DNA from 2 places in the Staphylococcus schleiferi genome. Region 2 is predicted to be linked to the other one. Evidence: predicted binding sites of a transcription regulator. Region 2 holds the regulator's gene; the other holds the start of a gene.
The links. The regulator LexA, encoded in region 2, represses DNA repair genes until DNA is damaged. The targets are predictions, from matches to a motif close to CGAACATATGTTCG.
Positions count from the first base shown of each region.

Region 1 (7,832 bases), 350 kb from region 2:
ATATGCGTTGAATTCAGTCATATGCACTGTACCATCTGCTATTGGCAAATCGCATTGAAACCGAACATAATTTTGAAACATCCCCACTTGATTAATCGCTTGTGGTGCCCCTACATTTCGAAGCTCATGTGGTCTATCACTCGTTAATACGACAAGTGGCAGACGACTAATATGGCTTTCTGCGATGGCAGGGACATAATTCGCAGCGGCAGTACCAGAAGTACATACGATTGCAACCGGACGTTGACTTCCCTTCATTAATCCTAATGCAAAAAAAGCAGCACTTCTTTCATCTGGATGAATCCATGTTTTAATTTCAGGATGACACTCCAACGCCAAAGCGATTGGTGTCGAACGAGAACCTGGACTAATCACTACTTCTCGCAAGCCATACGCATAGAGCTCAGAAACGAAATGAAAAACTTGTTCTGTTAAATCACTTTGATTAGTCATACTCAGTCACCCCTAGTGCCTCCATCATTGGTTTAAATTTTAAAGCTGTTTCTGCCACTTCTTCAGCTGCATTAGATTCTTGAACAATACCTGCACCAGCAAAAAGCAAGGCTTGATGTCGGTTCATTAACATCGAACGAATCGCCACAATAAACTCACAATCATCATACATATCAATCATGCCTACAGGTGCCCCGTATAAACCACGTGCGCCGAATTCATGCGCTTCAATATAATCTAATGCACGCGCTTTCGGGTAACCCCCAAGTGCAGGTGTTGGATGCAAATCATCTATCAATTCGATATATGATTTTTGTGCAAGTGGGCCACCTATCTCTGTATATAAATGATATAAATGATCATTTTTTAAAATTTTAGGTTCCTTATTATAGTCGACATGCGTCGTAAAAGGTCGTATATCTTCGAGTATGCTTTCGACTACAATTTCATGTTCAACTAAGTTTTTTTCATCTTTCAGAAAAGCTTCGACATGTGCTTGGTCTACTTTTTCATCATGCGTACGACGAATTGTTCCTGCAACGGCTTTCGTAGATAATTCCCCGTTAGTAACTTTAAACAATTGTTCCGGTGTTTGAGATATAAAAACATCTTCTTCGGATTCTAAAACAAATAGATAACTGTTTTTTTCATTTTGTAAAGCCCGATAAAGTATCGTTGGAATACTTAAATCTGCATCAAATTGCACCATACGTCTGCGCGATAACACAATTTTTTCATCATGAGCTAACTGTTCTGTTGTCTTTGCAACTAAAGCTTCCCACTCATCTTTATATATGTCTTCCATACGTTTCACCGGTGGCGGTGTCGTATCTTTTATTTCTATTGTTTCTAAATGATTCAATTGATCGAATAGCGCATTAAATTGATCTATAGAAAACGTTTCTTTTTGTACTGTATAAGTTAAAAACGTTTCATCGTTTACTTGTGATATTAAAACTTCAGGCAAAATAAAGTGATTCACACCAAAACGGCGCCATTCATCCCCCAGACGCTTTGTAGAAAACTGAAACCCCCCACAAATTCGTAAATGATGGCGCTCAGAATCAGGATGGATTAATGCAATGTTGTCTTTAAACTTTTCCCATTCTTTAAAAATAGAGCGTTTATTTGTGAAATCATTTTTAATTTTTGTTGCAACACGGTAACCAAAAAAAGTTGTTTTACTATCATTTAACTGAAAGTAAAAACGATCTCCTGCATCTTCTTTTGACATTTCAAACAACGTAATCGGATCCAATTGCTTTTGCAACTTCACTTCAATCGAAACCCATTGCTGTGTCGTTTGTTTGACCGCATCCATGATTGCCTGTTCACAGACGTCAACAGTCATCTCATTCTCACTTCTTTCATCATAATCAAGTTTCATCCATTACTCCATTCTAACATTTTTAATCGTCGTTGTGTTCGCAAGTGTCTTTCTTATAATATTATTATTGATTTAATAGTAAAATTTATTTATAATAGGCATGTATTATAAATATTATAAAAAGAGGTTATTGATATGGCGACTGAATTTGAAAAACATTCAACATTTCACAAATACTGGTTACTCATGCGCCCACATACACTCACTGCTTCTGTTGTTCCAGTTTTAGTCGGAACTGCAACTGCTAAACTTTTTTTATTAGGCAGCGAAGATCATTTACGCTTTAGTCTATTCTTAGCAATGTTGGTCGCTTGTTTACTCATCCAAGCTGCTACGAACATGTTTAATGAATACTATGACTTTAAAAAAGGTCTAGATGATCATGAGTCAGTTGGTATCGGTGGTGCCATTGTCCGTAACGGCATGACACCTGGACACGTTTTAAGACTCGCACTCATTTTTTACGTCATCGCAGCTTTACTTGGACTATACTTAGCAATCCAAACTTCATTTTGGTTAATACCTGTCGGACTTTTATGTATGGCAGTAGGCTACCTTTATACAGGCGGGCCATTCCCAATCTCATGGACGCCCCTTGGTGAATTATTCTCTGGTGTATTCATGGGGATGATTATTATCGTCATCGCTTTTTACATACAAACAGGCAATCTTCAAAACTATGCTTTTTGGATTAGCATTCCAATTGTAATTACTATCGGCCTCATTAATATGGCTAATAATATTCGTGACCGCGTCAAAGACAAACAAAGCGGTCGTCGTACATTGCCTATTTTATTAGGCAAACGTGGCTCGCTTATTTTTATGGCAACATGCTACATTTTAGCATATCTATTCGTGATTTATACGGCACTTTTCAAAGATGGTGGATCCCTCTTCTATTTACTTGCATTGTTAAGTTTTCCACTGCCAATCAAAGTTTATCGCCGTTTCAAAAAGAACGATACGCCACAAACAATGATGCCGGCAATGGCAGCAGCAGGAAAAACAAATACATTTTTCGGTGTTTTGTATGCATTAGGCATTTATATCAGCGCTTTACTGGGTGGCGTATAAAACCTCCAGTACGCATTCATTTTATGTGATTAATTTTTAAATCATGACGGGTGTGGAAGTACGAAATCTCGCTTCAATGATGAGATGTCACTTCCCACCCTTTTCTTTTTTCAAAAGTCTCTTGTAGACTATCAATTTCATTGTAATGATATATAGCGATATATACAAATGTTTTAATCCGCTTTAATTTGAATTAACTGATGGCGATAATTAAAAAATTGTCGATAGCTTAAATAAGTTGCAACAAGCGCTGAAATGATCGTTGCCGTTGTATGAATAAAAACAACCATGAGTTGAAATTTAATCGCTTGTAAAGGTGGAACACCGGCAATAATAAGCCCAGTCATCATTCCTGGAATAGAGACTAGCCCGTATGTTTTTACTGAGTCGATTGTCGGAACAATTGCTACTTTAATACTCTCACTAATTGCATCTTTTGCAGCTAATGAAGGTCCCGCACCTAACGATAATTTTGCTTCAATAGATTCTGTCTCTTTCGTAAAAATCCGATCTAAATTTTGATAACTCAAATTAATCGCAATCATCCCGTTACTCCCTACCATACCAGCAACCGGAATAATTTCATTCGGCTTAAAGCTTATCGCACCAGTTAACAGAACGCCTCCTAAAGAAAGAACAGCACCTGTCATTATTCCAGCAAACGAAACCCAAAAAACATGGTGCATAATTTTTGAAGCACGTTTTCGTGTATTCGCTGCAGCATTAATCATAATGACTACTATCAAAGCAATAACAATCCATACTTGTTCTAACTTGAAGACAAATTCTAACAAATAACCAATAATGACCAACTGAATCACTGCACGTATCGCAGCAATAATTAAATCTTTTGCGATATGCAATCTTTCTTTAAAAGAAATCAGTATCGGAATCAATAACAATAAAGACGTTAACAACAAAGAAGTTGTACTCATCATAATCATTGTTCCTCCTTTGTGATGGTGCCGTTTGTAATCTCAAGTTGTCGATGAAAATGACGGTGACTTTGCTCTGTATTATGTGTAATCCACATCACAGACATTCCTTCTTTGACTAAATCAAAAATAAACTTTTCGATTTTTTTGCTATTAATATCATCTAGCGCACTCGTCGCTTCATCCAGTAAAAGCAAATCTGGCTTGAACATCAATTGACGCGCAATCGTCACGCGCTGTTTTTCACCGCCCGACATATGATGAACAGAGTCTGAAAGTTTATATTTTTTTAAGCCCATCGCATCTAATAAATATTTCGCACGTGATTTATCAAATCCTTCTTTTCGTGCGTGTGATGGAAAAATGAGATTATCTCGTATTGTATCACCGAAGAGTTCAACCGATTGTGGTAAATAACTAATTTTTTGTCTTAAAGCTTCTGGTTCGTATGTTTCATAAAGCTCATTTTTAAACTGTATCGTTCCTTCCGTTGGACTAATCAAATCAGCTACTATTCTTAATAGCGTACTTTTTCCGCTACCAGAAGGTCCTACAACTGCAATTGCTTCACCTTGATCTACACGGAAACTGACATGATCTAAAATCCGCTGATCATCGATACAGTAACTCACATTTTTTACGTCAAGCATCTACCTTGTTCCCACCTTTATATTTCATATAGCGATAACGATGACCGTACAACATTTTATCTTTTATTGTTTCAAAGCCCATTTTTCGATAGAGTTGGTATGCCTTTTCATTGATATATTCACAATTCAAGCCCCATGTCGCGTGATTATCAGATGATAAAAGGTAGCGCATTAACTGACGCGCAATACCACGTCCTCGAAACTCAGGAAATGTCGCAATTGACTCAATATAAATATCATCTTCATCTGCCTCTAACACAGGTAAAGGCGTCGTATGTTCAAGTTCAATAGGCGTATCAAACTGTAAACGCTCCCATTCTTTCTCATATTGTGCTTCATTTTTCCCAGGATATGCCACAATCATACCTGCTACTTGTTGGTTTACCTCATAGACATGAACATGTGTCAATGCATTTCGATAATGCACATCCGTAATACTTTTCATCAGTGCATGGATAACGGTCGATTTAGCATAACGTTGCACAATTTCCAATTCCATATCTTGCCATATCATGTAGGTCAATTCTGCAATCGCATGTGCGTCTTCATAAGTTGCTTTTCTAATCATAATTCTCCACACCTCTTCTATGTAATCCCTTTATATTTTAGTCGATATAACGCAAGATTTGAAATAAATAATTTAAATTAGCAAATGTACGTTCTAATTTCACTTCACAAAACAGAACATATGTTCTATAATTGGTGTGAGGTGATTTTCAATGAAAGATAAAACACTGCCAACTGCGTATCAATCCGAAACCGATTATCGAAAGATTCCTAGACAATATTTAAATGCGAGCATCCCTCAAGGACGCGGTATTGTGAAATGGGCGCCCTTTGCGACACTACCCGAACAATTTTCAGAGATTAAACAATTCGAAGCCAATCAACTAAAAATAGACCGCCCAGATTTAAGCGAAGATCAAATCAACGAAATCAATCAAATGCTGCATTTTAAAATTGCTAAAAACGCCTTCACTCAAATTAGCTATTGGCGTTCCGGACAGATTCATACCATTCAAGGTTACATTGCAAGCATTAACACATTAGAAAATACATTGGTCATTGCGAATGAACGACGTACCGATCAACTCACAATTGGCTTAAATGAACTTTATGGTGTCGAATAATATAGAATAAAAATAATCCTATCGTTAAGAAAACCATCACGATAGTTCTGACACTCATACATTAAAACGCACGTCATCTCGCGTGTCTTACATTCATATACCCGAAATTTTGACAATTATTTTATTTTCTACATATTTATTACAATAAAAAAAGAAAACATGAAGTACTATATTTGATATCAGGCAGTAGGAAACGCGCACACTATTTTTATAACGCATCTAAAGATAATTTGTATCTTTTAAATGCATTGAAAGATACGATATCGCTAAGTCTTCGTGTAAGAGTGACTAAAAATAGATTTAAAACACTGATAAAACGATTGATTGCTTTTAAATTAACACGTAAAACCCCTATTCTCTTATAAATGTAAAATAGTTTTTCTGGGAAACGATTCAAAAAAACCGTTCATATGTATATGATCGTTTTTTTCGTTAGGCCAAAAGGGACTTCAATTTTTATAATGCCCCTTATACTTTGAATAGCAATATTGTTGTAATAGGTAAGTTTGATAGGTTGTAAGGATTGGACACCTGCATTTAGTCTTATCCTAGCTAAAAACGGCTGTACACTTTATATGGTGGTTATGTGTCTATAATAATTAAGTCGCAAACTTCCGATTGCTTCTTCGAGTCTCGCTTTCCCAGGCGCCTTACCTCAACTAATTTTGGCTTTTATTGTAGCTCATAAGAAGCCAAAATGGATTTTCGGTTTCGGCTCTATGCCTCGGGAGTCTCGACTCGGTACGCAATCTATTTAAGCAATTTCACTATTGAAAAGTGGCATTGCTTTTTTCTTTGGTCTTTTATACAGTCTAAAAATAATAAAAATGCGATTTTTGAAGTTATAAAAGTTGCGATAGCCATATGAAACTCTTTTAATCAGTTTAACTTTTTGATTAATTCCTTCAATCGCTCCATTATTGAATTGAGGGGTTCCAATCGTATAAGCAATGATATCCTCATACTTTCTGTAGAAGCGTAACACTTTCCATCCATACATTTAAAACATTGTTTTAACAGTTTTAAATACACTGCTATCTCTTGGAATCTTAAAAAAGTAATTCGCGATAAACGTTTTCCGTGTTTGTGTATTCGGTTTGGATTCGAATGATAACAGTGAGGACAAGTCATAGGCTTGTATGAAAGGGTACCAAAGATGACGTTAGATTTCTTACCTCTAATAACTACATCTTCTTCAACTTTAGTGATTTTAATATTATTATCTTTAATTTTTAGTAACTTTAATATATCATTACACATAGGCGCAATATGTCTCCTTTATTTTTGGTTTAGTCACTTAAAATGATAGAGGCATTTGCGCTATTTTTGTACAAAAAAGCAGGATGACTTATGTCATCCCACCATAAAAAATGAAGAACCCTAAAAACGAGGTCTAAAATCGGTACATTGAGTTTCCGAAGAGATTAAGTGATGCATGTCAATCTCTTGATATGACTGGTTTTCAATCAAATAAAAAAGTGTCAAAAAAGTAACTTACACTTTTTTGACACTTGCTTTTCAAAAAGCCTATTAAATTAAGGACTTTGAAGTATAATTTACGGAAACGGAGGGATTCGAACCCTCGCGCCGCTTTCGCGACCTACACCCTTAGCAGGGGCGCCTCTTCAGCCAACTTGAGTACGTTTCCATGGCTCCACAGGTAGGACTCGAACCTACGACCGATCGGTTAACAGCCGATAGCTCTACCACTGAGCTACTGTGGATTAATTTTCAATCACAAATACAATTATAGCAACATCAATGAAGAAATCAAGAGAAATTTGTAAAAAAGTTAATAGAACATTTACACTATGCGGATAGATATTCTGTAATCTTTACACTTTGTTTAAAAAGTCTCACCCTAATGCACTTTAGCTTAACTTTCCACTTCTAATCAAGCGCTGTTGAAATGCTTAATTTAATCTATTTATTGCGATAACGCTAAAAATCCTGCGTGTTGCTATATAACATGAGTTTAGGCTACTCGGCCACAGTCATTCAGGTTCAAGCAGCCTAAACGAAAAACTATGAGATATGTTCTAAAGATTTAAAAAATGACTATCATTGTCTTTCTTTTCGCTCATTTCTTTTTTTGCTTTTTCTAATAATGCATATTGGGACAAAGCTTCAAAAATATTAAAGCGCTCTTGACTATAATCAATGGGTTTCTCTGGATTATGCGTTTGGACTTGATTCGATCTTC
Region 1 covers NZ_CP094712.1:1,847,510-1,855,341, forward strand. The annotation lists gene menD (2-succinyl-5-enolpyruvyl-6-hydroxy-3-cyclohexene-1-carboxylic-acid synthase) at 1-453, opposite strand, end outside; gene MUA40_RS08620 (isochorismate synthase) at 446-1,804, opposite strand; gene MUA40_RS08625 (1,4-dihydroxy-2-naphthoate polyprenyltransferase) at 1,976-2,914, shown strand; gene MUA40_RS08630 (ABC transporter permease) at 3,088-3,852, opposite strand; gene MUA40_RS08635 (ABC transporter ATP-binding protein) at 3,855-4,499, opposite strand; gene MUA40_RS08640 (GNAT family N-acetyltransferase) at 4,492-5,067, opposite strand; gene MUA40_RS08645 (YolD-like family protein) at 5,219-5,629, shown strand; partial or broken gene MUA40_RS08650 (transposase) at 6,384-6,551, opposite strand; gene MUA40_RS08655 (transposase) at 6,509-6,889, opposite strand; tRNA gene MUA40_RS08660 (tRNA-Ser) at 7,189-7,277, opposite strand; tRNA gene MUA40_RS08665 (tRNA-Asn) at 7,279-7,353, opposite strand; gene MUA40_RS08670 (competence protein ComK) at 7,669-7,832, opposite strand, start outside.
Region 1: a site for LexA is predicted at 5,149-5,162, ahead of MUA40_RS08645 (YolD-like family protein). Genes of this name have one in related genera too.

Region 2 (7,832 bases):
TTTCAGTTAATAGAGTGGAAGTCACTTGTCTTAAAATTAATACCAAGTAAGGTATAGCCATACGCTTAAAGCACTTCTTTATTTTAACCTAAAAAAATAGCAAAGTTGAGTACGATTTTTATTACCGTACTTCTCTTTGCTATTATCAACATCATGGATATTACATTTTTTTGTCCATGTTTTTATTCATCATTGTCATCATTTGATTAATCTTCTTTTGAGATGGTTTTTGTCCCATTTGCATCATCATCATGCGCAACATTTCTTCATTAATAGGTGGGTTCTTTTTTAAATAGTCCATCATATATTTACGTGCTAAGAAAAAGCCCCCCACTAATCCACCGATAAGTGCAATAACAATTAATAAAATTGCTAACCATGTAGCCATAGTTTCACCCACTTTCTGTATCCTTTTGCATTTTACTAAAATTATGTATTCTTTTCAAGATATGAAAGCAAACTTATATGAATAACTAAAAGAAAAGCCAAGCTCAATTTTGAACAAATCAAGCTCGACTTTTGAATGCGATCATCAATTATAATTTTTCAATTTCAGATAATATGTTTTCTTTTGTAAAACCATATTTTTCGACAACTAAGTCGCCAGGGGCACTTGCGCCATAACGATCAATACCTACAACAAGACCGTGCATACCTACATATTTATGCCAACCAAGTGATGATGCCATTTCAACAGCAACACGTTTTTCCACTTGTGGTAATAAAATTTCGTCTTGGTACGCTTTTGATTGTGCTTCAAATGCATTCCAGTTTGGCATTGATACAACACGAACACCTTTACCTTGTTCTTCAAGTGCTTTTGCAGCTTCAACTGTTAAACTTACTTCAGAACCAGAAGCTAATAAAACATACTCAGGCGCTTTTTCAGTTTCATAAACGACATATGCACCTTTTCTAACGCCTTCTTCTACAACAGATTCTTCTACATCTAACACTGGTAAACCTTGACGTGTTAATACTAAAGCAGTTGGGATACCGTTTGATTCAACAGCAACTTTCCATGCAACACGTGTTTCATTACCATCAGCTGGACGAATCACGTTAAGATTTGGAATGGCTCTTAAGCCTGCCAATTGTTCGATTGGTTCATGTGTAGGACCATCTTCACCAACAGCGATTGAATCGTGTGTAAACACAAATGTAGAACGAAGTCCCATTATTGCTGCTAAACGTAAAGCAGGTTTTAAATAGTCACTAAATACAAAGAATGTTGCACCGTATGGATGTAAACCACCATGTGCAGCCATACCATTAACGGCAGCAGCCATCGCAAATTCACGCACACCGAACCATACGTTTTTACCTTCGCCATTTTCAGCTGAGAAGTCTGTTTCTTCTTTTACATTTGATTTATTTGAAGATGCTAAGTCAGCAGAACCACCAAATAATGTTGGAACAGCTTTACTTAATGCTTGAATTACATCTCCTGAGTCTGCACGTGAAGCACCTTTATGACCTAATTCGAATTTTGGAAGTTCAGCTTCATAACCTTCAGGTAAACGGCCTTCTAAAGCATCTTTAAACTCTTTGTATAATTCAGGATATTGTTGACTGTATGCTTCAACTTTTTTATGCCATTCATCTTCATTTTCATTGGCACGTTTAATCATTGTTGAATTGAAGATTTCATAAACTTCGTCGTCAACATGGAAATATTTAGAACTATCTAATTGATAGTTTTCAAATGTAAGCTTACGTTCTTCTTCACCTAAAGGTGCACCATGAACTGAATTACTATTTGATTTGTTTGGTGAACCTTCACCAATAATCGTTTTAACTTCAATGATTGTCGGACCATTTTGTTGTTTAGCTTCAGAAATGGCTTTGTCGATAGCCTCTACGTCATTACCATCTTTAACAAGAATATGGTTCCAACCATACGCCTCAAAACGTTTTTTAATATCTTCAGAAAATGATTTATTTGTCTCACCATCTAAAGAAATGTTGTTAGAATCATAAAGTGTAATGAGTTTGTCTAGTTTTAAATGTCCTGCTAATGATGCTGCTTCATGAGAAATACCTTCCATTAAATCTCCGTCAGAAGCTAAAACATACGTATAGTGGTTGACTACTTCGATGTCTTTATTAAATTTAGCTGCTAAATGTTTCTCAGCCATTGCCATACCTACAGACATTGCAAAACCTTGACCTAGTGGACCAGTTGTAATTTCTACACCTTTAGTATGGTGATATTCTGGATGTCCTGGTGTTTTAGAACCCCATTGTCTGAATTGTTTAAGCTCTTCTAATTCTAAGCTTCCTGAAACATGGAGTAAGCTGTACAATAATGCTGAACCATGACCCGCTGATAAAATGAAACGGTCTCTGTTAAAATATTCATTTGAATTAGGGTTGAAATTCAAATGACGTGTCCATAAAGTATAAGCCATAGGTGCTGCACCCATTGGTAATCCAGGGTGTCCTGAATTTGCTTTTTCAATGGCGTCAATACTTAAACCACGTAATGTATTAATCGCAAGTTGATCTTTTGTTTCTGTCATATTATTACTTCCTTCCTTTCGAATGCTCATCATATTTTCATTATAACCGAAATGGTAGTATAAAGCCTAATAAATCAGCATGCCAATCAGCAAATATAAACTAATTTTAGATTAGTTACGTAAATGATTTTTCTTTTGGATTTCTTTAAGTTTTTCAGGTGTAACATCATTACCTTCTGGATCAATCACTTTAGTGTTCTCAATTTGGCTTTTGAAGCTACTTCTGAACATTTCTAAATATTCACTTCTCAATTGTGATTGCTCTTTTGCTTCACTTTCTGTTAAACCCTCTTGCTTTTTCTTATTAGCTAATTCATTGATTCGATTCAATTTTTCTTGAGTAAACATCATCAATTCCCTCCGTCATTTTCTTTTCAAAAATATAACAGATATAGTGGATAAAACCAAACACTTGGACTTATATTACAATTTAAGCGGAATAGCGTCCGTTTTATAGTCAAATCTTTCTTATCTTGTGAAAAAATAGGCATATAGAAAGGTACAATTTATTAAAAAATTAAAATAGCTAATTCAAAAGAAGGTTGTCTTTTTCTTTTATAGACTTTATCAATAGTTCGTCTACCAGTCTAACTGACCTCGAGCATATTTTGACTCGAGGTTCAAATGAGACTGAAAACTTCGATGTGTCATAATATATGGGATGTCTAATTGGAAAAGAAATGGAAGTAAAAATGGAGGTTAAAAGTATTTCGTACGCAGAAAAAGTTGATTTTGATTAACGACCAAGTGTTGTCGCAATGGCTGGCTGATTCGTATCGATGTGTTCGTGTTTTTGAACTTTTTCTGTTTGGTTTGTTTTCAATTGATGATCTGTCATTTCGTACGTTTGTTCTGTATGGCTACTATCGCTTGCTAATACAAAGAATGTAAAGAAAAGTAGTATAGATATGATAAATACCGCTAAGAACAGGTATATTTCTGAAATTTTAACATGAATCATTGCTATCACTCCTAGAACGTTTGTTTGTATTAATACTCTAACAGAACAAATGTTCTATGTCAACATCAAAACGAACAAACGTTTGTGATTATTTCATCAATATGTTATACTAATTTCAAACCAAGCGAAGAAGGAGTGTGCGAAATGAGAGAGCTCACAAAGAGACAAAGCGAAATATTTGAATTTATAAAGCATGTCGTGCAAACAAAAGGGTATCCACCGAGTGTTCGAGAAATCGGTGAAGCAGTTGGTTTAGCTTCAAGTTCAACTGTGCACGGTCATTTATCTAGATTAGAAGAAAAAGGGTATATTAGACGAGACCCCACTAAGCCTCGTGCCATAGAAATTGTGAATGAACTCATGGGAGAACCTGTGAATATGGAAGAAACGATCTATGTGCCTGTCATTGGTAAGGTTACTGCAGGGACACCTATTTCTGCTATTGAGAACGTTGAAGAATACTACCCATTACCAGAACATTTCACTTCAACACATAACGGCCAAATATTCATCCTAAATGTTATAGGAGAGAGTATGATTGAAGCTGGTATATTAGACGGAGATAAAGTTATCGTTAGAAGCCAATCTATCGCTGAAAATGGTGACATCATTGTAGCTATGACTGATGAAGACGAGGCTACAGTAAAAAGATTTTATAAAGAAAAAAATAGATACCGTCTTCAACCAGAAAACAGTAGTTTAGAACCTATTTATTTAGATAATGTCACTGTACTCGGAAAAGTGATTGGCTTATTCAGAGAAATGTAAAAATGACATTTGATCACTCCTTCTAAAAAAAGCAAGCGACTTAATGAAGCACATTCATTAGTCGCTCGCTTTATTTTTTTATTTTTTATTGAGTAATTTTTTAATACGATCTAAAATATCTTCCGATTGATTTAAAGGAGGTTGATTTTGTTGATTAATTTCTTTTCTCCAAATCATATTCACTGTTAATCACTTCCAAAGAAGCTATTCCCCTTTATCTCAGCATCAAACATTAACCGATATAGTTTTCTGTGAAAAATGGTTGACGGTCTGAATTAAAATCAACACCAATACCTATTGTTTTCACACTTCTATTCAATATATTTTTACGATGTCCTTTAGAATTCATAAGTCCATGATGGGCATATATAGGACTCGTTTGACCATATGCTAAGTTTTCTGCAGCAACTTGATATTGATGTCCATCAGCTTTAATACGATCAAATGGTGTTTTACCGCTTAAATCATTATGATCAAAGTAATGATTTTTTGCCATATCAGTACTATGCTTTCTTGCTGTTTGCGCAAGAGAATCAGAATAAGCTAATGGTTTTAAGCCTTTTTGAACTCTTGTAGCATTTAACAAGACATAATCACCTTTTTCAAAACTATCACTCAAATATTTTGAAGGGGCAGCGTACTGCGCATTTAATTTATTCTCCATCGTATGACTGATTTGCATCAATCCCATGAGTCGATTGTTGTCATATTTATCATAGAAAGCAGTTGTGTAGATGCCATTTTTATCAAAAATATCATAATCTTGTTGCTCTTTTTTATAAATCGTATGACCTTTTTTAATTTCCTCTACAGGTGTTCCGAGTTTATCACGGACAAAATCTTTAGGGCTTCCATATTTAATCCCATTTTTAGAAGTAATCATATTTTGATTCGTATACAACCCGTGTACTTTATCATTGATAAAACTGACCATGACAAATTCGTTAAAATCATGATGGTAGACATACCAACGTGTACCATATTCGTTTCCTATTTTGGATACTGGTTGCCCAAGTTTTGCTTCAACTTGCTTTTTAGTCATATTCATTTGAATATTCCTCATCGCAAAAACTTGCTGTTCTGGCGTTTTTAACGTCGTTTCATTTGTTTCACCATCGACAAATTGATCAATTTTTTCATTCGCTGGCTTCACAAAATCAGATATTACCGTACTCGGTTGAATGGGGACAAAAAGAATGATTAACAATCCTATAAGAAAAAACAAAAGGAATTTACGGATGATCAACAGCTCCTTTAATCTCTGTCACCATTAAAAATAGAATTACGAACGATGACGTAGTCTACCTTTCTGAGCGCATCAATGTCTTTGCCACCTGCATATGAAATCGAACTTTGTAAGTCTTCTTTCATTTCAGTGAGGGTATCTTTTAATGCACCTTTATGTTCGACAAACATTTTTTTACCCTCAACATTTTTACGTTCACCTTTTTGAAATTCTGATGCACTACCGAAGTATTCCTTGTAAGTTTTACCATCTATTTCAACCGTTTCTCCTGGTGATTCTTCATGGGCAGCAAATAATGACCCTATCATTACCATTGAAGCACCAAAACGGATTGATTTTGCGATATCACCATGTGTTCGAATACCACCGTCTGCAATAATCGGTTTACGCGCCGCTTTACTACAGTGATTCACCGCTGCCAGTTGCCATCCACCGGTACCAAAACCAGTTTTAATTTTAGTGATACACACGCGACCTGGACCGATACCTACTTTTGTAGCATCTGCACCCGCATTTTCAAGTTCTCTTACGCCTTCAGGGGTACCCACATTCCCTGCGATAACAAATACATTCGGTAATTGTTTTTTAATATGCTGAATCATTTCAATAACTTGATCTGAATGACCGTGTGCAATATCGATTGTAATATACTCAGGAGAAAGACCTTCTGCTTTTAATTGATTGATAAAATCAAATTCACCTTGTTTTACACCTACTGAAATTGATGCAAAGTAGCCTTTTTCATGCATTCTTTTAACGAATGGTAAACGTGCTGCTTCGTCAAATCTATGCATAATATAGAAGTAATCATTTTGAGCAAACCACTCTGCCAATGATTCATTCATCACGGTTTGCATATTTGCTGGGACAACAGGTAATTTAAAACGCTTCGGTCCAAATTGAATGGAAGTATCGATTTCTGAACGACTTTTAACTACACTTTTATTAGGGATGAGTTGTATATCTTCATAATCAAAAATTTTCATAAAAAAAGCCCCTTTATATATTTATTCCTATGATAATATACTATCTTTAGGAAACAAAGTAAATAAAGGGAGATCGGTTTTACCAGCTTGATTTTTTAACACCAGGGATTTGTCCTTTGTGTGCATGTTCTCTAAATGCGATACGAGACATTTCAAATTTACGCATAACACCACGAGGACGACCTGTAACTTTACATCTACGAGTTAAACGTGTAGGTGATGCGTCTCTAGGTAATTTTTTAAGACCTTCATAGTCACCTTTTGCTTTTAATTCTCTTCTAATTTCAGCATATTTAGCGACCATTTCTTCTCTTTTTTTCTCTTTAGCTATTTTAGACTTCTTAGCCATTTATATGAACAACTCCTTTGAATCGTAATTATTACGTTTTACATCATAGCACATTCTTTTCCCTATTCGCAAGCCTTTAAAATATAAAAAAGTAAAAAAGAGTTGGCAAAAATGGAGTGACATGCTAAAATATTAAATCGTAATAGTTTCAATTTGAAAAGGAGGTCCTACCCATGCGCGTAAACGTTACTTTAGCATGTACTGAATGTGGTGATCGTAACTATATCACAACTAAAAACAAACGAACTAATCCTGAGCGTATTGAAATGATGAAATACTGCCCAAGATTAAACAAACATACTTTACACAGAGAAACTAAATAATCGTAGTGCTTATATCATAACACTACGATTATAAAGTATAAAAGAAAATGAATCTATCATTTCTTTAACTTAAATCACAAGTGTCATTGCCTTGTCATATTTTCGAGGCAATTAGACATTCATTGAGGATTTTTATATTTAAACGATTTGATTATTAATTTTGAGTTGAATTATTTATGTCCTAGGCTCTTTCCTACGATTAGTCAAGTCTTTATGTTTAAAATAAGCATTACTAAATTAGCCCGTTCAATTTAATTTTTTTGAATAAGGTGTTATGATGTATATGATTATATGGTTACATTAGTGTGGTGCTTTTTGATAATCATATAATTGATTGTTAGTAATAAGATAATGAATGGTTTTTAACAAACGATTCACACTAGCTATGACTGCAGTCTTATGAGGTTTCTCATTTGGCTGCTTTCTTAATTTGTAGTAATAGTCTGCAACATGATTTTTATAACGATTTCGTCCTCTAATGATATTCATGATGATTAGAAACAATAAACGTCTAGCTTTCTTATTACCTCTTTTATTAATTGTATCTCTGCTCATAGAATTACCTGATTGATAACGTTTTATATCAATTCCGACATACGCATTGAGTTGTTTGTTTGTTTCAAAATGTGTTATATCTCCAAGCTCTCCAATCAGTAAAGCAGTGGTTAATTCTCCTA
Region 2 covers NZ_CP094712.1:1,496,533-1,504,364, forward strand. The annotation lists gene MUA40_RS07040 (YneF family protein) at 161-388, opposite strand; gene tkt (transketolase) at 537-2,522, opposite strand; gene MUA40_RS07050 (DUF896 domain-containing protein) at 2,634-2,870, opposite strand; gene sosA (DNA damage-induced cell division inhibitor SosA) at 3,259-3,483, opposite strand; gene lexA (transcriptional repressor LexA) at 3,628-4,251, shown strand; gene MUA40_RS07065 (CAP domain-containing protein) at 4,484-5,500, opposite strand; gene guaC (GMP reductase) at 5,506-6,483, opposite strand; gene rpsN (30S ribosomal protein S14) at 6,563-6,832, opposite strand; gene rpmG (50S ribosomal protein L33) at 7,006-7,155, shown strand; gene MUA40_RS07085 (IS110 family RNA-guided transposase) at 7,456-7,832, opposite strand, start outside.